Linked DNA regions of Kordia sp. SMS9. The protein of the gene in region 1 interacts with the protein of each later gene in a pairwise test. Links are inferred from orthologs where the notes say so. Each region holds a gene or a part of one and is shown on either strand. Other genes may lie near its edges.

The links. Proteins that work in one complex are often made in the same cells at the same time.
Region 2: the proteins of KORDIASMS9_RS16045 (region 1) and dnaE interact in binary tests that used the Escherichia coli proteins (3 or more experiments, as listed by UniProt). The link is inferred for Kordia sp. SMS9 from one-to-one orthologs.

The regions. Positions count from the first base shown.
Region 1 is NZ_CP031153.1:3,792,971-3,795,781, reverse strand. What follows is about bases 26-2,763. They hold KORDIASMS9_RS16045 (PolC-type DNA polymerase III), read right to left. Parts: upstream 1,853-2,763; coding sequence 1,199-1,852; downstream 26-1,198. Other genes in these bases: KORDIASMS9_RS16040 (DUF294 nucleotidyltransferase-like domain-containing protein), read right to left, coding at 1,854-2,763; mnmE (tRNA uridine-5-carboxymethylaminomethyl(34) synthesis GTPase MnmE), read left to right, coding at 26-1,197. Outside these bases: more of mnmE, read left to right, coding at 1-25; more of KORDIASMS9_RS16040, read right to left, coding at 2,764-2,811. UniProt on the Escherichia coli protein: DNA polymerase III is a complex, multichain enzyme responsible for most of the replicative synthesis in bacteria. The epsilon subunit contain the editing function and is a proofreading 3'-5' exonuclease.
Region 2 is NZ_CP031153.1:2,088,065-2,093,097, reverse strand. What follows is about bases 48-5,007. They hold dnaE (DNA polymerase III subunit alpha), read right to left. Parts: upstream 4,631-5,007; coding sequence 248-4,630; downstream 48-247. Other genes in these bases: KORDIASMS9_RS09035 (30S ribosomal protein S16), read left to right, coding at 4,966-5,007; KORDIASMS9_RS23160 (hypothetical protein), read left to right, coding at 4,792-4,929; KORDIASMS9_RS09045 (HAD family hydrolase), read right to left, coding at 48-77. Outside these bases: more of KORDIASMS9_RS09045, read right to left, coding at 1-47; more of KORDIASMS9_RS09035, read left to right, coding at 5,008-5,033. UniProt on the Escherichia coli protein: DNA polymerase III is a complex, multichain enzyme responsible for most of the replicative synthesis in bacteria. This DNA polymerase also exhibits 3' to 5' exonuclease activity. The alpha chain is the DNA polymerase catalytic subunit.

The sequences.
Region 1 (2,811 bases):
GATGAGGTTTTAGTGTCTTTGTTTAAAGGGCCAAACTCGTACACCGGCGAAAATACTATTGAAATTTCCTGTCACGGTTCGGTGTACATTCAACAACAAATCATTCAATTATTATTGCGAAATGGCTGTAGAAACGCGAATGCAGGAGAATTTACCTTGCGATCATTTTTAAATGGAAAACTCGATTTATCACAAGCGGAAGCTGTAGCAGATTTGATTGCGAGCGATTCCGAAGCATCACACCAATTGGCAATGCAGCAAATGCGTGGCGGATTTAGCAATGAAATCAAAAACTTGCGTGAAGAACTCTTAAACTTTGCTTCGTTGATAGAATTGGAACTCGATTTTGCCGAAGAAGATGTAGAATTTGCCGATCGTACACAGTTTAAAACTTTGATTCAACGCATTCAATTCGTCCTAAAACGTTTAATTGATTCGTTTGCGGTTGGAAACGTAATCAAAAACGGAATTCCCGTCGCGATTGTGGGCGAACCGAATGTGGGAAAATCTACTTTACTAAATGCCCTATTGAACGAAGAACGCGCCATTGTTTCCGACATCGCAGGAACAACGCGTGATACGATTGAAGACGAATTGATCATTGACGGAATTTCCTTCCGATTTATTGATACTGCGGGAATTCGCGAAACGAAAGACGTTGTGGAAAGCATCGGAATTCAGAAAACTTTTGAAAAAATTGAACAAGCACAAGTTGTTATTTATTTGATTGACAGTTCACAGTTGACAGTCGACAGTTTGGCAGTGTTGCAAACTGAAATTGGAAAAATCAAAAATAAATATCCGCAAAAGCCGCTTGTTATTGTTGCGAATAAAACTGACATGCTCAAAAAGCCACAAATTGAGCAATTACAATCAGAAATTGAAAACATTCATATTTTATCTGCCAAAGAAAATATCGGTGTGGATTCTTTAAAAGAAAAACTCGTTTCATTTGTCAATACTGGTGCGTTGCGAAATAATGAAACCATCATTACCAATACACGTCATTACGATGCTTTGCTCAAAGCTTTGGAAGAAATTGACAAAGTCCATTACGGATTGGAATCTGGCTTATCAAGCGATCTCATGGCGATTGATATTCGACAAGCGTTGTATCATTTCGGAGAAATCACCGGAGAAATTACGAGTGACGATTTGTTAGGGAATATTTTTGCGAATTTTTGTATTGGGAAGTAATTTATATAACTCTCACAGGTCTTAATAGATCTTTCAATGTTAATTGATCTCTCGCGGTTAGTTTTGAAAGGATTTTTAAAAACAGCAATGCCGTAATATACGCATCACCTGAAGCAGTGTGTCTGTCGTGCAAGGGAATGTTGAAACGTTTGGAAAGCTCGTCGAGACTGAAATGTGCTTTGCTAGTGTCTAATTTCGTTTTTTGAAATAAATGTCCCGTGTCCAACGTTTTGTTTTTCAGTTTTGGCAATTCAAGTCTTCGCAACGCATTATTGATCATTGCAACATCAAATGCCGCATGGTGCGCTACCAATACTGCATCTTTGACATACGCTAGAAACTGTTGTACAGCTTCCAATTCGTCAATTTTGGTCAGCTTCCCTTCTTTGAGTAAACCGTGTATTTTTACCGTTTCACTATTGAATATGTCTTGTATTACATAGGTTTCTAATTGATCCGCTACTTTTATTTTTAAACCTTCCACAGCAATACAACCTATGGAAAGTATTCTGTCTTTTTTCGTGTCCAAACCTGTGGTTTCGGTATCAAACACCACAAATCGAATGTGTTCAAGTTGTTGTTCTTGTGATGTTTTAAAATAGGAACTGTAAGTATTCCAAAACTCAGGATACGATTTGCGTCTAAACCAATTCATATTATAATAATTGAGAGAGTTTGAAACGTACTTTGATCAACTCTTGTATTTCTTTAATTGCTTTAAAACTGCGTTTCAATCGCAATCGTTCCCTTTTGGTAAGTGCTGCTAAATCTATAAAGCGACCAGAATTACCATTTGCTAATCCGTGGTGCGTTCTAAAACGTAAAAGATTTTTATAGGCTTCCATGCAAAAAAGATAGGTGTCTTTATTTTGAGGTTCTAGTTCCGCTAATTTTTCATAACGTTCTAAAGTATTGTTGATGGATTTGATATTGTGAGATAAGATCAACAGTCGTGCAGCATCTACCAATGGCATCATGGCGCGTGCTTTGATATCAAACTCATCTTTATGTGCGCCATCATCTTCTACCAAAAACTGTCTAAAAAAACTTAATGGCGGCGGATTTTGCAATGCATTTCTCCCCAAATACGTTAAAAAGATGTCATAAGCTTCAATACTTTTAAAAATATGTTCAGAAAGTTGCTGCACCAATGTTGCATCTCCGTACACTTGAGCGTAATCAAAAAATATTGTACAAAGCATTAAGTTATCTTGATCGGGCATGGAAATCCAACGGCTAAATTGCTGTGACCATTCCGAAACCGAATTGCACCATTTTGGATTATTACTCATCATCTGTGCAGGACACAATTCAAAACCTACCATTTCTAAACTTTTATTGATCATCTCCGAAAGTTTCAGAAAGTAGGATTTCGTAGCTTCATAAAGATCCGTTGCAACATCTTCAAACACCAACGCATTATCTTGATCCGTCATCAACAATTGCTCTTCTCTTCCCTGACTTCCTATTGCTAACCACGCAAATTTTACAGGTGGTTTTGTGTCCATTTTTGCCAACGCAAATTCAATAATCCGTTGCGTAATAGCATCATTAATCGCAGCAACTAATTTGGAGACAAAGTCAATGGGAATGTCCTGCGCTAAGTATTTCGCT
Region 2 (5,033 bases), 1.7 Mb from region 1 along the record:
AAACCTGTTTGATGCACATTTTCGCTGTCGAGCAACGTTCCGTCAATATCAAAAACGAGCAGGTTTTCTTTTTTCATAACTCTTTACAGTTAATTTACCAAACGTTTGATCGAGTGTTTTTTCGGAGTGAAACGAAGAAAAATTGCATCGAAATCTTCTTTGAATACTCTCAATATTAATAAAAATTTGCGCGAATTCAATCGTTTTACAGATAATTCAACATTTAGCATTTAGCAAATAAACGTCATCAGTTAATTTTATACAAAATATCTTCTTCTGCCAACGCATCCAATAATTCCTGCGTAATATTTACTTTTTTCTTTTTGCTGGGTGCTTGTAATTTTATTTTTTCATTACGCTCGTATAAGGTAAAATGTAATGATTTATCGCCTTTGTGTGTGTCTAAAATTTCGTTGATAAAATCGAGTGTGTTTTCTTTTAGTTTATTTACATCTAGTTGAATCGTAAGCTTTCTTGCCGCAGTTTCCATCACATCTTGCAACAATTGCATCGAATTGAATTGCAATCTTGGATCGCCACGTTTTCCTGTATCACGATTGATCCAACCTTCTCGAATGAACGCTTTGATATAGACGAATGAATTCGGCACAAAGAAATGACGAAACTTTAAATATTCTTCTCCAAAGATTCTAAATTCATGCGAATTTGTATAATCTTCCACCGTAAATAATGCCCAACCTTTTCCGTTTTTGGAAACTCGGTGTTGCACTTCTGTCACAACGCCACCAAAAGAAATTTCACGATTCACAAATTCTTCCATTTTAGAAAAACAGGTTAAATCGCCATTACAGAAATAGTCCATTTCCGCTTTAAAATCGTCCAACGGATGTCCCGAAATATAAATTCCTACCACTTCTTTTTCACGCGCTAGTTTCTCCATCGTTCCCCATTCTTCACATGGCGGCACTTGTGGCTCAGCAATTTGCACTTCGCTGGCTTCACCAAACAAACTTACTTGTGCAGAGTTTTTATTTTCTTGATATTTTGCACCGTATTTCACGGCTTTTTCTAAAAAAGTAACCGCATCATTTTCTGTATGGAAATATTGCGCTCTGTGTGTATCGCCAAACGAGTCAAATCCGCCCGCTAAGGCTAAGTTTTCAAAAGCTTTTTTATTGGCTGCGCGCAAATCTATTCGTTTTGCCAGATCAAATACCGATTTGTATTTTCCTTCCGAACGTTCTTTCACGATGGTTTTTACAGCACCATGTCCCACACCTTTGATTGCGCCCATTCCAAAACGCACCGCACCTTGGTCGTTTACCGTAAATTTATAGAACGATTCATTCACATCAGGACCTAAAACTTCCAATTTCATACGTTTACATTCTTCCATAAAGAAGGTAATCGTTTTAATATCATTCATGTTGTTGGAAAGTACCGCCGCCATGTATTCCGCAGGATAATGTGCTTTTAAATACGCCGTTTGATAGGCAATCCAAGCGTAACAAGTAGAATGCGATTTGTTGAAGGCATACGCTGCAAATGCTTCCCAATCTTTCCAAATTTTCTCTAGTTTGTCTTCGGCATGTCCTTTTTCAGAAGCTTGCGAGATAAACTTAGGCTTCATTTTATCCAGTACGGCTTTTTGCTTTTTCCCCATCGCTTTACGCAAGACATCGGCTTCACCTTTGGTAAAATCGGCCAATTTCTGCGACAGCAACATCACTTGCTCTTGATAGACTGTAATTCCGTAGGTTTCTTCTAAGTATTCTTGACACGCATCTAAATCGTACTCAATATCTTCTTCTCCGTGTTTTCTGCGAATAAAACTCGGAATGTATTCCATCGGTCCCGGACGATACAAGGCATTCATTGCAATGAGATCGGCAAACGTTGTCGGTTTGAGCGATTTCATGTGCTTTTGCATTCCGGGCGATTCGTACTGAAACACGCCTACCGTTTCTCCTCGTTGGAATAACTCGTATGTTTTTTCGTCGTCAAGCGGAATGTTCTCAATGTCAATCTCAACATCGTGTTTGTACTTAACAAGCTTGACCGTATCTTTGATCAGCGTCAGCGTTTTCAGTCCTAAAAAGTCCATTTTTAGCAGACCTGCATCTTCCACCACCGAGTTATCAAATTGTGTACAGTACATGTCTGAATCTTTCGCCAACGCGACCGGAACGAACTTCGTAATATCATCGGGTGTAATGATGACGCCACACGCGTGAATTCCCGTATTACGGACTGAACCTTCTAACACGCGTGCCATGTTCACAGTTTCCGCAGCCAAATCATCTTCTTCCGAAATATTCACCAATTCATTGATGAGTAGAACTTCTTCAGCTCTAAATTTTTGTTTGAGTTCTGCTTCCGATTTTCCAAAAATCTTTGCCAGTTTCGTATTTGGAATCAATTTGGCGATTCGGTCTGCTTCGTTCAGTGGCAAATCTAACACACGTGCGGTATCACGAATGGACGATTTTGCTGCCATGGTTCCGTACGTAATGATTTGTGCTACTTGATTTTCTCCATATTTATCAATTACGTATTGCATTACGCGACCGCGACCTTCATCATCAAAGTCAATATCAATATCGGGCATGGACACACGATCCGGATTTAAGAAACGCTCAAAAAGCAGATCGTACAACATCGGATCAATATTTGTAATCCACAAACAGTAGGCAACTACCGAACCTGCTGCCGATCCACGACCTGGACCAACCGAAACGTCCATGTTTCGCGCTTCGCGGATAAAATCTTCTACAATTAAGAAATACCCTGGATATCCTGTATTTTCAATGGTTGCAAGTTCAAAATCGAGTCGTTCTTCAATTTCTGGTGTAATTTCGCCATATCTTTTTTTCGCACCTTCGTACGTTAAGTGTCGTAAGTATTTGTTTTCTCCGCGTTTTCCACCGTCGTGTTTGTCTTCTTCAAACTGGAATTCTTCTGGAATGTCGAATGCAGGTAATAATACATCACGAGCTAACTCAAATGGTTCTACCTTGTCGACAACTTCTTGTATGGAAAGTATGGTTTCTGGCAAATCTTTAAACAAGGTTTTCATCTCGTCTGGCGACTTGAAATAGTATTCTTGATTTGGCAATCCATAGCGATAACCACGTCCGCGACCTATGGGTGTGGCTTGTTTTTCGCCATCTTTCACACATAGTAAAACATCATGCGCAGTGGCATCTTCTTGAGCAATGTAATACGTATTATTGGTAGCCACCAGTTTGATTTCATGCTTTTTAGCCAATTTGACCAATACTTCATTCACACGATTTTCATCTTCTTGATTGTGACGCATGATTTCGACATACAAGTCGTCTTGAAAGGTTTCTTTCCACCAAAGCAATGCTTCTTCCGCTTGTGTTTCTCCTATGTTTAATACTTTGTTTGGCACTTCACCATACAAATTTCCCGTCAATACAATAATATCTTCTTTGTACTGTTCAATGACTTTTTTGTCAATTCGCGGTACGTAGTAAAATCCTTTTGTGTATCCGATGGAAGACATTTTTGCCAAATTGTGATAGCCGTTTTTGTTTTTGGCGATGAGTACAATTTGATATCCGTTGTCTTTTCGGGTTTTATCTAAATGATCTTCACACACAAAGAATTCACAACCTACAATTGGTTTTAGAAGTTGCGCATCGGTGGTTTCTCCTTTTTCGGCTGCTTCCGCAATTTTTGCTTTGATGCCTTTGTTGTAATTACTCACTTCCTTTACAAAGTGAAACGCGCCCATCATGTTGGCATGATCGGTCATGGCGACACCTTGCATGTTGTATTTTCCAGCGGCTTTTACTAAATCGCTAATACTAGATGTGGATTGTAATACTGAGAATTGCGAATGATTGTGCAAGTGTGAAAACGGTGCATTTTTTAAGGCTTCAAGGTTTTCGTTTATTTCTTGTTGTGAAATTCCGCTTCCGCCTTGCTCTTTTTCGAGTCGCTTTCGTATTTTTTCAGAAGCCTTTTTGAGATTGATGTGCTTCAATCCGATCATTTCAATTGGCTGCGGATTGTTTTCCGAAAAGCGTTCAAAATAATCTGGTGAAACATCTAATTGCTCAATCGTATATTGTTTTCTTCGGATGAGTTCTAAGAAACAACGCGTGGTTGCTTCCACATCGGCGGTTGCGTTGTGTGCTTCTCCAAAACCAACTCCGAACAAATAATTGTGTAATTCGGTTAGTGTGGGTAGTTTGAATTTACCAAATCGTCCTCCTGGCAATTGACATAAACTCGCTGTATCTTCCGTACAGGTATCTAATACAGGTAACTCTTGCAGATTGTTTGCAACGTTTTCGCGATAGAATTCTGCACCCATAATGTTGACATCAAAACCTACATTTTGTCCTACAATAAATTTTGCTTTGGACAGTGCAATGTTGAATTTTGCCAAGACTTCTTGCAATGAAAATCCTTGTTCGGCTGCCAATTCGGTAGAAATTCCGTGAATTTTCTCAGCATCGTACGGAATGTTAAAACCTTCGGGCTTGACTAAGTAGTCTTGATGTTCGATGAGGTTTCCCAATTCGTCATGCAATTGCCAAGCGATTTGGATACATCTTGGCCAGTTGTCTGTATCAGAAATTGGCGCGTCCCAACGTTTTGGCAACCCTGTGGTTTCGGTATCAAATATTAAGTACATATAGTTTGGTGTATGGAAGAATTTGCAGTGCTAAAATTACAATTTTTTTTCCTGTTTTCTGGATGAAGTTATGAACACCGTATTAGTGGTTGAGTACGTTCGACTGCGCTCAGTATAAACTAAATTAATAGGTATAAATTAGCATTTCTAAAATAGAAACCATGAAGTTATTAACTATTTTTGCGGCTAAAAAAGCGTCTATCGAATACACGACCGCATTTTTTCGTGCGGAAATACCAAAAAAAGTGGATTTAAGTAGTTGTGTTTCAGAAATAATAGTATTTTTGCAGCCTTATTAATAATCGAGGTCGTGAACCTCACAAATTAATTTTTTTATGCCTGTTAAAATTAGATTACAGAGACATGGTAAAAAAGGGAAACCTTTTTACTGGATTGTTGCCGC